DNA from 2 places in the Paenibacillus segetis genome. Region 1 is predicted to be linked to the other one. Evidence: riboswitches for the same ligand, from Rfam matches in the RefSeq annotation. Region 1 holds a riboswitch; the other holds the start of a gene.
What was found. A riboswitch is a leader RNA that binds a small molecule or an ion and turns the genes downstream of it on or off. The one in region 1 is predicted to bind cyclic di-AMP.
Positions count from the first base shown of each region.

Region 2: it holds a riboswitch for cyclic di-AMP, as region 1 does, so the genes downstream of both, IEW05_RS12000 (DUF4218 domain-containing protein) here and IEW05_RS22015 (CAP domain-containing protein) in region 1, are expected to answer to the same signal.

Region 1 covers NZ_BMFT01000004.1:241,364-249,743, reverse strand. The annotation lists gene IEW05_RS22030 (carbohydrate ABC transporter permease) at 1-859, opposite strand, end outside; gene IEW05_RS22025 (carbohydrate ABC transporter permease) at 859-1,749, opposite strand; gene IEW05_RS22020 (LacI family DNA-binding transcriptional regulator) at 2,404-3,414, opposite strand; gene IEW05_RS22015 (CAP domain-containing protein) at 3,609-4,442, opposite strand; cyclic di-AMP (ydaO/yuaA leader) riboswitch at 4,449-4,580, opposite strand; gene IEW05_RS22010 (peptidase) at 4,815-6,047, shown strand; gene IEW05_RS22005 (AraC family transcriptional regulator) at 6,159-6,956, opposite strand; gene IEW05_RS22000 (glycoside hydrolase family 30 protein) at 7,089-8,380, shown strand, end outside.
Region 2 covers NZ_BMFT01000001.1:2,574,866-2,583,245, forward strand. The annotation lists gene kdpC (potassium-transporting ATPase subunit KdpC) at 1-252, opposite strand, end outside; gene kdpB (potassium-transporting ATPase subunit KdpB) at 290-2,323, opposite strand; gene kdpA (potassium-transporting ATPase subunit KdpA) at 2,340-4,016, opposite strand; gene kdpF (K(+)-transporting ATPase subunit F) at 4,093-4,170, opposite strand; gene IEW05_RS12000 (DUF4218 domain-containing protein) at 4,292-4,711, opposite strand; cyclic di-AMP (ydaO/yuaA leader) riboswitch at 4,915-5,102, opposite strand; cyclic di-AMP (ydaO/yuaA leader) riboswitch at 5,505-5,671, shown strand; gene IEW05_RS12005 (hypothetical protein) at 5,900-6,331, shown strand; gene IEW05_RS12010 (ABC transporter ATP-binding protein) at 6,386-7,057, opposite strand; gene IEW05_RS12015 (ABC transporter permease) at 7,054-8,172, opposite strand; gene IEW05_RS12020 (sensor histidine kinase) at 8,279-8,380, opposite strand, start outside.

The DNA.
Region 1 (8,380 bases):
CTGAAGCAAAGATCGCTATAATTGGCAAAGTCGTCATGATCGATGCACACATTAGCAAGTTGTAAGGAGCAATCCGGAACTTGGATGACATCATAGCGGCCAAACCAACAGGTAGAGTGAATTTTTCTTGAGAGCTTAAGTACAATACAGGTCCTAGCAAGTCATTCCATGTCCAGATAAAGGTGAAGATAGCAACGGTAGCTAATGCAGGACCCGAAAGCGGGATTGCTATTTTCCAGAACAAACGGAATTCGCTACAGCCATCGATTTTACCGGAATCATACAATTCATTCGGCAATGACATGAAGAATTGTCTTAGCAGGAAGATTTGATAAGCTGAGCCCAGGAAAGTCGGTACGATCAAAGGCAAGAAGGTGTTCATCCAGCCCAAGTTAGAGAAGAGGATGAATTGCGGTATCATAACCGCTGGATATGGGAGCATCATAGTAGAAATCATCAGCATGAACATGATTTTCTTACCTTTAGCCCGATATCTTGAGAACCCATATGCCACCAGTGCGGATGAAAAGACCGTACCGATAACAGAAACTACTGCGACAATGATACTGTTCTTATAAAGGATACCGAATTTAATTTCATCGTTCGTGAAAAGTGTCTTAAAGTTCTCCCACGCGAATACATTCGGAATAATCGTAGGTGGAAATTGTAGCATTTCCTTCGACGTCTTAAGTGCCGTAGATACCATGAATATCACTGGAAAGATCATCGTAAAGGTAATGCAAATCAGTAGAATAAATGCGATAATCTCGCCAATCGTCATTTTTCGCTTGGAATCACCTTTTATTTTTGCAGGGTCAATGGTGACATGCGGATTTTTCTCAATCACGGCGTTACTCATTAATCCCGTCCCCCCTCATAGTAGACGAATCGATTCGATGATTTCATAATGATCACTGTTACGATAAGTATGGCAACCAACAGTAACCAAGCCATCGCAGAGGCATACCCGAGCCGGAAATCCTTGAATGCGCTTACGTAAACGTTAAATACATAGAATCGTGTTGAATAGTTTGGACCACCCTGTGTCATAACGTAAGCTTGCGTAAATACCTGGAACGACTCAATGACCGCCATAATCAATTGGAATAAAAATACTGGAGAAATCATCGGGAACGTTACGCTCCAGAATGTCTTCCATTTACTTGCTCCATCCAATCTAGCTGCCTCAAGCAAACTTGCCGGAACGCCCTGCAAGCCAGCCAAGAAGATAATCATCCCGCCACCTACACCCCAGAAGGTCATGATGATCAAGGCCCACATTGCAAACTTTTCATCTAAGAACCATGCCGGTCCCTTCACTCCAAACAATGAAAGAATGTAGTTGAAAATCCCTGCTTCAGGATTAAAGATCCAGAACCACAATAGTGACATCGAAACGCCGGAAATCATACTTGGAAAGTACATTGCGGTACGGAAGAAACCACGTGCTGGAATTTTCATATTAATGAGCATTGCAAAGATTAGAGAAAGGAATAGTCCTAGAGGAACACTTATGAAAGTGTACTTCAACGTTACTACAATCGATTTGTAGAATAACTCATCTTGGAACAGCTCTCTAAAGTTATCCAAGCCGACAAAAGTTGGCTTACTGATAATGTCGTAATCCGTAAAACTATAATACAGCGATGATAAAATTGGATATAACGCAAAGACTAAAAATCCGATTAACCATGGCGCGATAAATAGGTAGAAATAGAAATTCTCGCGTTTGGATTCAGATAATTTCATCCTTACAATCCCTCCCCTTTTGTATTTTGCAATGCTCTAAAGTTAATCATAAAGTTAAAGGGCTTTAACTTTATATGCTATGAGATAATAATAATCATATTCGTGTCATTTGACAATACTTTTTTAAATTAAGTGAATTTATCTACTCAAAACCCATTTGTAACCGCTTCATCCCCTATGTTACCTATTTGAAAAATTAATCACAAAGTTTACCGTAGATATCGAATAGAATAAAGTAAGGGTTTACATTATGTTCATATAACATGTATGTAACATTTAGTGTTATATATTTGAGGGATATGATTTTTCGATCTGAATTATATCTTGTTTTATTTAATTTATTGTGTTAGTTTATATAACATTTAAATTATCTCCCTTATCTTTAAATACGTCTTTAGACAACCTTCTCTACGACCCGCTTATTCATTCAATGAACCCTTGGATGTTTGTCGAAAATCCTGTCTGTTATATCAGATTAAATTAAAGCGATTAAACTTTATGGGGTAATATTCTCTAAATATTCTCTAACATCCCCCTATGGTGCAACTCCATTTTTAACTCATAAAAATAAAGCCTCCATGATTACTACAAAAGCAGTAACCCTAGAGGCCTTGTTTTCTTTTATCTAATTCCACTTAATATTGAATTTGATACTTATATGTTTAATTCATCGGAGCGTCGAGGCGCACCCGTAGATTCTCTAACAATCAGCTTTGGATCAAACTCCGAAATTACATTTCGTTTAGGCGGTTCCTTGATCAATTTCAGTAGCATCTTCACTCCTTGTCTCCCGATTTTCTCAACCGGTTGACGAACCGTTGTTAGAGCTGGATGGAATTCTTCGGAATAAGATTGGTCATCAAATCCAACGACCGAAACATCTTGAGGAATACGTATACCTTCATTCTTAAATGCATCTATGATGCCAAATGCAATGAAGTCATCAGCAGCAAATACAGCTGTGGGTAATTGACCTGAATCAATCCACCGCTTCGCAATCTGGTAACCAGAAGTAATACTAAACGTTCCTTGTTCAATACCAAACGGTTGCAGTCCTGCCTCTTCGAGCGCAGCAATGAAGCCCCGCTCCCGTTCTCGACTACTAAGGAGAGATTCAGGCCCACTAATGTGTGCAATTTGAGTATGTCCAAGATCTATCAGATGCTTCGTCGCATCGTAACCGCCTTTGTAATTATTGACGATGACCGAAGGCACCGAAGGATTACGCTGCTGATTATCAAGAATAACAAACGGGATTTTCCGCTTCTTAAGCTCCATTATATATACGTCAGAATTTGTCGGTGACAATAGGATGACTCCGTCCACTCGATCTTCCTGAAACATAGAACGGTAGAACATATCTTCATCCTTCGAAATCGAAAGTGCCAAGAAATAATCATGCTCCGCTAAACAGTCGTTGATTTCTGTAACTACCGCATCGAGAGCAGTATCATGTAAGGTGTTCAATATAAGCCCAATGATGCCGGTTTTACCGCTTGCTAGGCTTCGAGCAGACGCATTCGGACGATAATCCAAATCCTTCATGGCCTGCAACACTTTTTCTCTATTCTTCTCACGTACGGAAGTCGCATTATTGAGCACTCTAGATACCGTAACGACCGATAGCCCCGATTTCTTGGCTACATCGAAAATACTAACTCTCATGACAAACCGCTCCTGTTTAACGCAATTTAACTTAAACATACCACATTTTGAGTGATTTTTCACATGTAGAGTAAGGATTTACTCTATATATCCAGTTTTATACGAAAGGGAACGATATCATCATTTCGCTTCTACTATATCGTAATAAAAAAAGCCTGCAGAGTTAACTGCAGACTTCTATCTTTAAACTCGTATTATCCAATAAATTCTTGTACCCATACACCATTGTAGTAAGCAACACCTATAGTTGTATAGTTTGCACTTAGGATGTTCTGACGGTGTCCAGCACTATTCATCCAAGCATTCATCACTTCTTCTGGTGTACGTTGCCCTTTGGCAATGTTCTCACCAGCAGTACGGTATTGAATACCTTGTGATGTCATTAGATCAAATGGAGAACCTAAAGTAGGTGAATTATGGTCAAAGTAATTGTTGTTGTACATATCTTTTGCTTTGATCATGGCTACATTAGTAAGCGCAGCATCGGATTTCAAGGGTTGAAGTCCTGCTTTGGCACGTTCTTGATTCACTAGATTAACCACTTGCGCAGCAAAACTATCCTTGTCACCTTTATCCGTATTATCTGATCCGTTATTTACAGGTGGTTGGCTTGGTTTATTGGTCTCTGGTTTGTTTGTCTCTGGTTTGTTTGTTTCTGGTTTGTTTGTTTCTGGTTTGTTTACTTCTGGTTTATTGGTCTCTGGCTTATTTGTTTCTGGTTTACTAGACTCAGGTTTGCTAGATTCAGGTTTACTATTATCTGGAACATTAGCATCAGGCACTGTAACAGTTGGAAGTTTTATATCGAGACCTAACTTCTTCAATAGGTCGGACAAACTTTGCTGATTCAGTTCTCCTCCCTGCAGTATCGTATAGAAGTTAGAGCCACATGTATTAAAATTGATCATTTTTTGATTAGGGGCTTGAGTTGCATCATTCTGCGCAGCAGCCATAGTAGGACTAGCCGCTAAGACAGGCGCTAATACAAGTGCTCCTGTAATCACAATATTTCTAACTGTATTTCTCATATAGTAAATCTCTCCCTTTGTAGCCTACGAGGTTAGCTGACGGGTTCGGGTCAAGGTGGATCCCCTTATCGCATACTTGCGACTTCACCCCAATTGGTGGTTCCCCCGCGCTCATATGAGCTTCGGCCTGATTTTTGGTACGTTCACATGGTAACATGGATCCCTACTCATATCACTTCAAAATTAATGTAAATTCATACACATATAGCCATAGAAAATATATGAAAATTTGAAAATCTTCATTAAAATCGCAACATTTTTCGAGACTTCACCGTCTAGGACTATGTAAGCAAGCCCATTTAGGCTTAGGTTTAGATCAACATTCCAAACAACTAAGGTGCAATATCAACACAAATAATGGAGGTATGACAAATGAACAAAATGTATAAAGTATTAGCAACAGCATCCATTTTAACGTTGGCAGCTATGCCGCTCGCGGCAAGTGCACAGGATGTACCACCTGCAACAACGAATCATGGAGGAACCATTCTTAATCAAGTTAAAGTTGTTCCTGGTACCATGGGCCAAATCACAAATTTTGTGAACGATAAAACAGGGAAATTCATTACCGTAACTGGTCGTGGTCTTGCTCCAACCGATCAAAGTGAGATGATTCTATCTATCACCAAAGATACAAAAATTATAGATTCTAAAGGCAAAAGAGTAGCTTTACAAACAATTATCGATGAGAAAAAGGTTGTTAAAGCATTCTATGGCCCGAACATTACAAAGAGTATTCCAGCACGTGGAACTGCCCTAACACTTATTGTTCAAGACCAAAGTTTCACAGCAATTGACGGCAAGGTATCCGAAGTGAAAGAAAATGGGATTGTCGTAACAGGTAAAGATATTTACAATTCATACGAAGATACGATTGTATTGCATTTTGCTAACAAGGCTGTAATCTTGGACCAAAACGGCAAGGCGATCAATGCAAGTGATATCCAAGTTGGTATGAGTGTAAAAGCATTCTATGGTCCTGCTGTTACAATGAGTCTTCCACCACAATCCACAACAAACTATGTCGTGGTGAATACTGAAGTAGAAGAGTCGGTTCAAGAGGAGGCGCCAGGTACGGACGGTATCATTACAAATGTAGAGAATAACAGAATTACCCTTGTCGGCAGCCCGATGGAGCAAGGTGGCGTAGATTATGTTATCCTGTCGGTTGATGAAACAACTCAAATCGTCAACGAAGAAGGTACATCATTAACTGCAGATGCATTGAAAGCTGATATTGCTATAGAGGCTTTCTACGGTCCAGCGATGGCCCTAAGCTTCCCAGGTCAAACCCATGCGAATAAAATCGTGGTTAAAGAATCCGACTCCATTAAAGTCGAAGGCACAATTATGGCATCGGAGAATCAATCCAAAGACCAAGTCTATGTAAATGTTGGCTCTGACAAATCTATTAACAATGATGTAATTCTGAACATCACAGAAGATACCAAAGTCATCTCCCTATTTGGTGGAGATAACGAATTGAAAGCAGGCATGAAAGTTGTCGCTTACCATTCACCAATCATGACCCGGTCATTGCCAGGTATCACTAATGCTAAAATTGTATTGATTACACAGGATGACAGTGTAGTTGCGCCTAAGTAATTACCGAACTGTGTGTAGTAATTCTAGCCTTCTATGATAGAAACAACACAAATAAGAAGAGCACCCTTCGAGGTGACTCTTCTTATTTGTCTAAATGTTAAGAGCTACCAACTAATCGTTTAATCCTTTCCGGTAAGTCCCTGGAGTGACGGTATAGTTCGCACGGAATATCCGATTAAAATAAGTATAGCTACCAAACCCAGCAACCTCAGCAATGTGTTCCAATGTCATGGTACTTGATTTCATCAAGTCCAATGCATAGGATAAACGCAACTTATGAACATATTGCAGGATTGAAACTCCATACTCTTGCTTAAATACCCCCATTGTTCTTGATACACTCAATCCCACATGCTTGGCAATCTGCTCTAGTTCAATACTACTCGTTGCATTTGATTCCAGATAATGCCTAATACGTAGCGCATGATAAGCAGAAATGGAGGTAGGCTCCGACACTTCCGACAGCGCCCGATCTATCATATAGCAAAGTGCCTTCAACAGTGTAACCTTCAGCACACTTGAACCGCCATCCAATCGACGTTTCTCTAATATTAATTGATGCCATAGCTCCCTTAGCCTGCTCTCATCCGATACACGTGATATTTGTGGACGAGCCATCTGTCCCCACCATTCATCTAGCCATTTCCCATCGCAAAACACATAATAATCAGCACTGAATCCTGAGGTGTTCGTCTCAAGATCAATACGCAAATCGTACAGGTCTCCAGGGCGCAGCAATAACAAGTCCCCTGGTCGCATAATATAGGTCCCAGATGTCAAAATGACCTGACTTGTCCCTTCAGCCTGGAAGCGAAAAATGAAGCATTCTCTGTCCCTGCTCTTGTTATTTTGAAAATAAGTTTTGTGTATGGAATACTCGCACAATATTACTTCAAGCTCATTTCCCACTCCTCAACACCTCTATTCTTTAAAAAGATATTATCATATTGTTCATGTTTACAGATATATTGTTTCTACTATTATCCATCCGCTCTTTTTATAATTAAGCCATATATTAATGAAGGAGCTGAGATCAAGACTATGCACAAAGTACGTGTAATTCAAACTGCTCAAGGCACTGCGGATCGACTCACTGAACAAGAAGCTCTCACTTTCACTCCTGATCTTGATGAGCGCGAGAATCAATTGATTAACATCTATGACGATATTGAATATCAGGAAATTATCGGATTTGGTGGCGCATTGACGGAGGCTTCGGCTGTAACCATCACCAAGTTAAGTGAGGATAAACAAGAGGAGATTCTTCGTGCTTATTTCGATAAAGCATCTGGAATCGGATACACCTTCTGTCGCTCTCATATCAATAGCTGCGACTTTTCATTAGGAAATTACACCTATGTAGAAGTTGAAGATCCTAGCTTGGAAAGCTTCGATATCTCTAGAGATCGTGAAGCTATTATGCCGCTGATCAGTAAAGCTGCTGATATGGCTGGTAATGAATTTAAGTTGTTTGCTTCACCTTGGAGCCCACCAGCTTGGATGAAGACTAATAGAGAAATGAACAACGGTGGCAAATTAAAACCAGAGTTTCAAGAGACTTGGGCACAATATTTCGTTAAATATATTCAAGCTTATGAAGCTGAGGGTATTCGTATTTGGGGACTTAGTGTGCAAAATGAAGCGAAAGCTAAACAAATTTGGGACTCCTGTATTTATACAGCCGAAGAGGAAAAAGACTTCGTCCGGGATTATCTAGGACCTGCCCTTGAAGATAATGGGCTGTCTCACATAAAAATAATGATTTGGGACCATAATAAAGAGCGAGTATACGAACGTGCTAAGGTTGCTTTTGAAGACGTAGCCGCTTCTAAATATATTTGGGGGATTGGCTTCCACTGGTATTCCGGCGACCATTTTGAAGCACTATCTGCTGTTCATGATCGTTTTCCAGATAAAGCGCTGGTATTTACCGAAGGCTGCCAAGAGGGTGGCGTCCATCTGAATTCTTGGAAGACTGGAGAACGTTACGGTCATGATATTATGGGTAATCTGAACAATTGGATGTCCGCTTGGACCGACTGGAATATCGTACTGAATGAGCAAGGTGGACCCAACCATGTAGGCAATTATTGTGATGCTCCAATCATTGCGGATACGATTCAGAATGAAGTCATTTATGAAAGTTCGTATTATTATATCGGACAATTCAGTAAATTCATCCTTCCTGGTGCGAAGCGAATCGCTGTAAGCAAATATACCGATCAGCTTGAAATAACCTCCTTCAAAAATCCGGATGGATCCATTGTTGTCGTTGTCTTGAATCGGACCGATAATGAAATTCCTTACGCTTTGCGTTATCGCGGACAACTCGC
Region 2 (8,380 bases), on a different contig from region 1:
ACCATGGAACAACGCCGGATCACTAAAGTTTTGCCCGATCAATTCTGACCCCACAACGACACCAGCATCATTCTTCAGCAAGCTACCATTCGCTTGAGATGGCATAATAACTTGAGCAATCGCCGTAGATGTTAATGGGTAGATCATTCCACAGATTACGATGAATACGATACAAAGCCGCACGATTGTAAAAAAATATAAACCTTTAGATAGGGACTGCTGTTCTTCAGCCGTCTTAATGGAGTTCGCCATGATACTCTCACTCTTTCTATAGTTAGTCAATACACCGTTATATCCATACACTGACAATCATATCAATGAGCTTGATGCCCACGAAAGGAACAATGACTCCACCGAGTCCGTAGATCAAAATATTTCGGCTGAGCAGCTTAGTAGAACTCATTGCTTTATACGAAACACCTTTCATTGCAAGAGGGATTAGCAATGGGATAATAATGGCATTAAAAATCAACGCCGAAAGAATCGCCGAGCTCGGAGATCCAAGTCCCATCACATTTAAGGCTTCCATCTCAGGTATAGCCAGCGTGAACATCGCTGGAATAATAGCAAAATACTTGGCAATATCATTCGCAATACTAAAGGTAGTCAAAGCTCCCCGTGTCATAAGTAACTGCTTACCGATAGCAACAACCTCAATAATTTTCGAAGGATCCGAATCTAGATCGACCATATTCGCCGCTTCTTTGGCAGCCGTTGTCCCGCTGTTCATCGCTAGACCAACATCGGCCTGCGCCAAAGCAGGAGCATCATTTGTACCGTCCCCAGTCATAGCGACCAGTTTCCCTTCGTTTTGTTCACGACGAATGACTGCAATTTTGTCCTCCGGAGTACTTTCAGCAATGTAATCATCTACACCAGCTTCACGAGCTATGGTCGCTGCGGTTAGCGGATTGTCACCCGTACACATAATCGTCTTGATCCCCATCGAGCGCATCTCTTCAAAACGTTCCTTCATGCCAGGCTTCACGGTATCTTTTAAATAAATGAGTCCATAAATCCGGTTGTCTACCGCAACAGCAAGTGGGGTTCCCCCTAACCTAGCAATGGCATCTGAGTTACTATCTAGGTTATCTGGTATCTGTCCGCCATTAGACAATACCCATTTCTTCACGGAGTCTACCGCCCCCTTACGAACGCAGCGACCGTCACGCAGATCTATACCACTCATCCGCGTCTCCGCCTTAAACTCTACGAATTCCCCGCCATCTCCAAGACTAGCGTCATAGCTACATTCCAGCTTTTTAGCTAATTCAATGACCGATCGTCCTTCAGGAGTCTCATCCTTCAAGGAGCTAATCGCCGCCCATGCGGTAAGTTCAGCTGTCGTTTCATTCCCTACTGGAACAAATTCACTCGCCATCCGGTTACCAAATGTAATCGTACCTGTCTTGTCTAAGATCATCGTATTGATATCACCAGCCACCTCAACGGCCTTCCCCGACATGGCCAACACGTTAAACTGCGTAACTCGGTCCATACCTGCAATACCAATCGCTGAGAGTAGTCCGCCGATCGTTGTTGGAATCAAGCAGACTAATAAGGCTATCAGAACAGGAATATCCAGTTCAATACCTAGATAGTCCGCAATCGGGCGCAAGGTAACTACTACAATCAAAAAGATAATTGTCAGACTGATTAGGAGCGTATTCAGTGCGATTTCATTCGGTGTTTTTTGGCGTTTGGCCCCTTCTACTAAGGAGATCATCCGATCTAGAAACGATTCACCAGGATCGCTTGTAATTCGCACTTTAATCTCATCACTAACAACCCGTGTACCCCCTGTGACGGAGTTAAAGTCACCACCAGCTTCTTTAATTACGGGCGCCGATTCACCAGTAATAGCTGATTCATCCACGGAAGCTAAGCCTTCTATAACCTCGCCATCACCAGGAATTAATTCACCTTGGCTGACGATAACGAAATCTCCTTTGCGGAGCTCGGAGGAAGATACAGTCTTCAGTACCGTTCCCACCAATTTATTAGCTGTAATATCTTGTTTCGTCTTCTTGAGCGAGTCGGCCTGAGCCTTCCCGCGTCCTTCAGCTAACGCTTCAGCAAAGTTAGCGAACAGTACAGTGAACAACAGGATGAACAACACGGTAATATTAAAGCCCATCGATTTTTCGGCGTTAAAGTATCCCGGTGCCAACACCATGAGCAAAACAATAATTGTCCCGATCTCAACGACGAACATCACTGGATTCTTCATCAGAGTTACCGGATTAAGCTTAATAAAACTATCCTTAACAGCGCTTAGGAGTATGGGTCCGGTCAGCAGCTTTTTTCTTTTTAAAGTACTCATTTTGTTCTCCCTCTTCCTACCGTAAGGTCAAATATTCTGCAATTGGACCGAGCACAATGACCGGCAAAAAGGTCAGCGCACCGATAATCAGCACCGTAACGATCAGAATGCCGGTAAAAAGGCGATTATCTGTACGGAAGGTACCCATTGTCTCTGGAACCGGCTTCTTGCGAAGCAGTGAACCAGCTACCGCCATCATAGCGATCATCGATATATAGCGGCCTACTAGCATGACGATCCCTGTCGTAATATTCCAGAAGGATGTATTGTCAGCAAGTCCTTCAAATCCCGAGCCGTTATTAGCCGCGGAAGACACATATTCGTACAATACCTGCGATAACCCATGAAAGCCGGGATTCGTAATCGCACCTTTGCCGAGATCGGTCAGGAAGGCTCCAGCCGTTGGTACGAGAATAATTAGAGGGTGTACCAAGATCGCGATCGCAATCAGCTTCATCTCCCTCGCCTCAATCTTTCGACCAAGAAATTCGGGTGTCCGACCAACCATTAGACCACAGAGGAATACGCCCAAGATGGCATACATCAGCATATTGATTAACCCAACACCCTTACCTCCAAATACATTGTTTAGCATCATCAACGCTAGCGGGGTAATTCCGCCTAATGGAGTCTGGGTATCATGCATGTTATTTACACTCCCCGTGGTAGCTGCCGTTGTTACCGTGGTGAACAGTGAGGATTGTGGTATGCCAAAACGGACCTCCTTACCTTCCATACTCCCCTGTGAAGCATTGATCCCCATGGCATTGATCGCCGGATTCCCATGGCTTTCAGCATAGTAGTTCAATGAGAGAAACAGGACAAACAACGTCATCATGGCGGAGAAAATTACCCAACCTTGACGTTTGTTCTTAGCGAACAGACCAAACATATATGGGAGGGATGCTGGTAGCACCCACATCGATAACATTTCCAACACGTTAGTGAGCGGGTTCGGATTCTCAAATGGATGCGACGAATTAGCACCAAAGAAACCTCCACCGTTCGTACCCAAATGCTTAATGGATTCCAGTGAAGCAACAGGGCCGATGGCAATTTGCTGGGTTTGCCCCTCGAGCGTAGTGACCTCGAGCGTCGACTTCAGTGTCTGTGGTACATGTAATGCAACCAGTGTTAGAGTAACTAGCAACGCTAATGGAATGAACACACGGATATGTGCTTTAACGAAATCCTCGAAGAAGTTACCCACCGACTTTTGACCGGTAATCCCTCTAACAAAAGCGACTGCAACCGCAAATCCGCTAGCCGCCGAGGTGAACATCATCATCGTAATAACTGCCATTTGCGAGAAATAGGAAAGCCCTGTTTCCCCGCTATAATGCTGCAGATTCGTATTAGTCATAAAGCTGATTACCGTATTAAAGCTAAGTGTCTGCTCCATATCCCCAATTCCGTTAGGGTTAAGCGGGAGCCCCCGCTGTAATCTAAGGAATATATAACTGAAAGCCACTAGAACGATATTCGTCAAAATAAAGCTTATCGCATATTTCTTCCAGGACATTCGGTCCCGTTTTTTTAAGCCAATCAAGGCATAAATGCCTTTTTCAATTCGAGCAAACCCTTTGTCCGTACGATTCGGTTCATTGGAGAACACATGATATAAATAAGTACCCATTGGTTTAACCAGCAGCATTAGGATTACGATAACAGCTACAATTTGCAAAATGCCCATGAATGACTGACCCTCCTTAAATTAGGCCTAAATTGCCTAAATTTTTATGCTTTTACTAGAATAATGCGATATGAAATTAAAATTTCTCCGGATAGATCAGGGCATATACTAGATACATGAACAATAGAACGGTAACAGCTATGATCAGAATCACAAATCATTCCTCCCTATCCTGAACTACACCTTCGCACCAGTGCATAAATCCATAGAACAAACCATAAATCACGACTAATGCAGCCACCATATACAGATCCATCATGGTCTTTTCAGTCCTTTCAATTGTCTAGCTGTGCGGATTTGTCTGCCAAAAAAGACACATCCCCGCTGTGTGAATATATGACATATTTCGCCCCGAGCCCTTTATAGACTAATCTTGGATTTAAAGATGTTGTAATAACAAAAATCGGTTTTCTCGTCCAAGTACGACACATTTGAATATATCGGCAACATAATGTTAGGCTACTTTCGAACAAATACACTTTGCCCACCGGAAAAGATGGTTGAATCCAAGTGTTCTGATGATTTGTATCCACCAATACAAAACGCTCAATGCCCAATTCTTCTAGCCGATTTTTTCCTGCCTGATTGTTAGTTAACCCCGCAACCTTAATCCCTTTGAATTTCAATAATTTAATGAAAAGTTCTCCTGCTTTTGTTGGTGCCCACACAAGTACATATTCATTTTGATCCGCCATATCTATCTTTTCCCCTTCTCAAGTACATAAGGAGGCAACGAAAATCTCCGAACGATCTTGTGACCATCGTCATTTTCGGACACAGTCTGAATATAGCTGCATCGCGTCATTAGACGTTACCTTTACATCCATTTTTCATAAAAAGGTACAGTAAAGAGCCACAGAGGAAATCCTCTGTGACTCTACATGGGGTCACATTGCACTCATCCTCTCTCCATACGCTTACGAGGTTAGCTGTCGGATTCGGGCAGTGAGAGTTGCCCTACCTGTATAAATGCAAATTGCCTCACATTCTACAGGATTCACCCCATAACTGACTTCCGACTCTCACATCGGTAGTCAATTGTTGGTTCCCCCGCTTTCCTTAACGGAAATTAAGCGGATCAAATATTCAGTTATGTTATGGAAACAGGTGTAATCATACTCTCTAAGCAGATTTCTTGTAAAATGCGTTCCTTGGCAAAAAAAAGCAAAATCGAAACCAAATACATATTGGATAACGCTTACTTACTATCTAATCTCTTTATATCTCTTGTTTTCACAGTTCTAAGGCATTTATCGAATAAACCTCAATTATTGTGATTACTACTTTTCAGGAGTGAAAAATTAGCTATCTGCATATCAGAAGTAAAGAAATCAAGAAACCGAGCTTGAGGAAGATAGAAGCCTTGTATAAGGCCACAAATGTGCTTTTAGTCACTTTTTCTTCTGTTGCTGACCGAATTTGGCTTAACTACGGCCAATAAGATATCTTTTGTTTTTTACAAGGGAATCAAGAAATAGTATCATTCTGATGAAACACACGCTGAATTCCTGCAACCGCGGGAAACGGGGGAACCATCAGGCCGAGCTGGCCTACTTGGGGTGAATCCGACGGAGAATGATTAGTTCTCATGAGGTAGGGCGACTCTCACGGCCCGAATCCGACAGCTAACCTCGTAAGCCATAGAGAGAGACCCTTGATTTGCCACGCATTTGCGCCAGGCTTATTTGTACCTGAATCCGCAAACTGCAGCAGAGGTCCTCCTCTGTCTGCGGTTTTTTTGTTACTCCAAATGAACGAGCATACTTCTCGTTGCTATAAGTTAACAATCAACCTGTTATTTTGGAAAGGAATATAAGATGATGACTACTCATTTGATTAACAAACACCCATTCAACAATAGGAAATATGTCCATTACGTAAAAATGTACGCAGATTCTCTATACGCCCTTAGTTATTTGTTGTTGGAGGACAACACAGCTGCAGAACAAGTAACTACAAATACCTTCCTGGAGCTCTGTGAACCTTTTGCTCAAGATAATTGGGATCCTAAAACATTTTCATTACATGCTTATCAAAGCTGTATTCGTCAATGCACTGAACGGGTGGTAGATGTAGATAGACAGCTTCTTTCTCCTGATACTCCAACGTTGGACGAAAAAGCACTGGAATTTCTATGGTATGGATTGAAGCTTCCACTTATCGAAATATCAGTCATTCTTAGTAACAGTATTCCTACATTAAAGGAACAGCTCATCATGATACGTGAACGGGCAAGAGTTAAAGCAAGTACGATGCAGGTCCTGCCACGTAAAAATCTTGATCAAATAAGACTTGTCAACCTTGCGCAAAAGTAAAAGGGTATCCCCTAAGCCATTTACATGACTTAAGGAATACCCTTGATCAAACTTTTATACTAACACGCCATCCTTCAAGTGTAACACACGATCACACCACTCCAACATTCGTTCGTCATGTGTGACCATGACAGCAGATTTACCTTCTGCCTTCACTTCATCAGCTATCATTTGCACCACTTGTCTACCCCGCTTAAAATCCAAACTTGCTGTTGGCTCATCGGCGAGTAGAATCGCTGGATTGTTCATCCATGCCCGTGCGATCGCCACACGTTGTTTCTCCCCACCAGATAACTTCTCAGGATAATAATTGCGACGGTCCCATATATCCAGCCGTTTCAGCAACTGAGCCGCCCGATCTTTCGCTTCCTTGGCGTGCATCCCCGTTAGACTAGCAACGTATAACAGTTGTTCCTGCACTTTTAAATACGGAAGTAAATTGGCACTTTGAAACATAAATCCAATTTTGTGCAAGCGGATCGATGTAAGTTCCTGTTTACTCTTTCCCGTCAGTGATTCTCCGTCTAGAACAATCTCTCCGCTTGTTGGACTCAGCAACGCCCCTGCGGTTGATAGGAATGTACTTTTACCCGATCCGGATGGACCAAGAACCGCGATAAATTCTCCTTCATTAACCTCAAGATTTAGTTGATTAAGGATAGAGACGTTTAAATCCCCATCACCAAAAGTCTTTGTGACTTGATTCATGATTAGTTTTGCACTCATGCTCCAACCCTCCCAATAGCTTCTAATGCATCTACTTTAGCAACCTGAGTTACTGATATCAGTGATCCTAATAAAGACATACCCACAAATAGACCACTTGTAGATAAAGCTGTAGATAGATTCATCTGGAATGGCATGGACTCAGGAAGGACTGAATTAACACCCCAAGTCAACAATAGACTTAAACTTAAACTTATAATGGATAAAATAAGTACTTGTCCAACAACACTTCTTGCCAAGTATGCCGTCTTGGTTCCCATCGCTTTTAGAATACCAAACTGACTTGTCTTTTGAATCGTTATAACATAGAAGAAGACCGCAAGTACCAAAGCACCGATCACATAGAGGAAGGCAATCATCATCAAGAGTGATTTTTGCTCTTCTGCGTATCCCGGAATATTTGAAATAGCTTGCTTCTGGGTAACCACTTCCATTGAGCTAAGTTCATCAGATAGCTGCGTTACTTGATCAGATGTAACATTTAAAGCGATCGCATTGAATAATGAAGATTTAAGTACCTCAGGGTCCATAGACATCTTCGCCTTCATCGCCTGCCAGTCATGAATATTCATATATACAACCGGAGTATGACTATAAGACTGATTGTCAACAAAGCCTGTAACGGTCAATGTCATACCTGTCATTTGATCCTTAATGGTACTGCCAATTTTCAAGCCCGACTCGACCAACGTAGAATCTACAACGACATTGCCATTTTCTTCATTAGTGACTTTTTCCCCTTCCACAACTTTCGGTGAAAGTGCCCCCGCCATATCTACTGCAAAGAAAGTAACATCACTTTTCGAATCAAGGTCATCAACTGTGATGGTACTCATTTGCATGGCAATAGGTGTCGCCTTCTCTTCTCCCACCAACGAACGGACCTTATTCAAATCATCTTCGCCCAGTTGAGAACGTCTGAACTTTTGCTCCGCATCCCCCTGTAATACGAAATGATTATTTGGCATGCTTTGGATAGCTGAAATATTAGCGTCTGCTAACCCCTTCGCAAGTCCGGTTACGAACAGAACAAGAAAAGAGACTAATAACATAATAACTACAATAAAAATGTATCTAACCTTCGAGTGGCGCATTTCTCTTAATGCTAAGAACATTCAATTTCCCTCCTTATCTCTATGTCATTAGTTTAGGAGGGAATGATGAACGGAATATGAATAACAAATTACAATTTACAAATTACAAATTACGATGACTTTTGAATTACCTTTTATAAGGTAAAATGACCTTAAAGATGGTCCCTTCCCCTACCTTGCTTGTGACTTGAATACTCCCTTTATGAACTTTAACAATTTTTTGCACAAT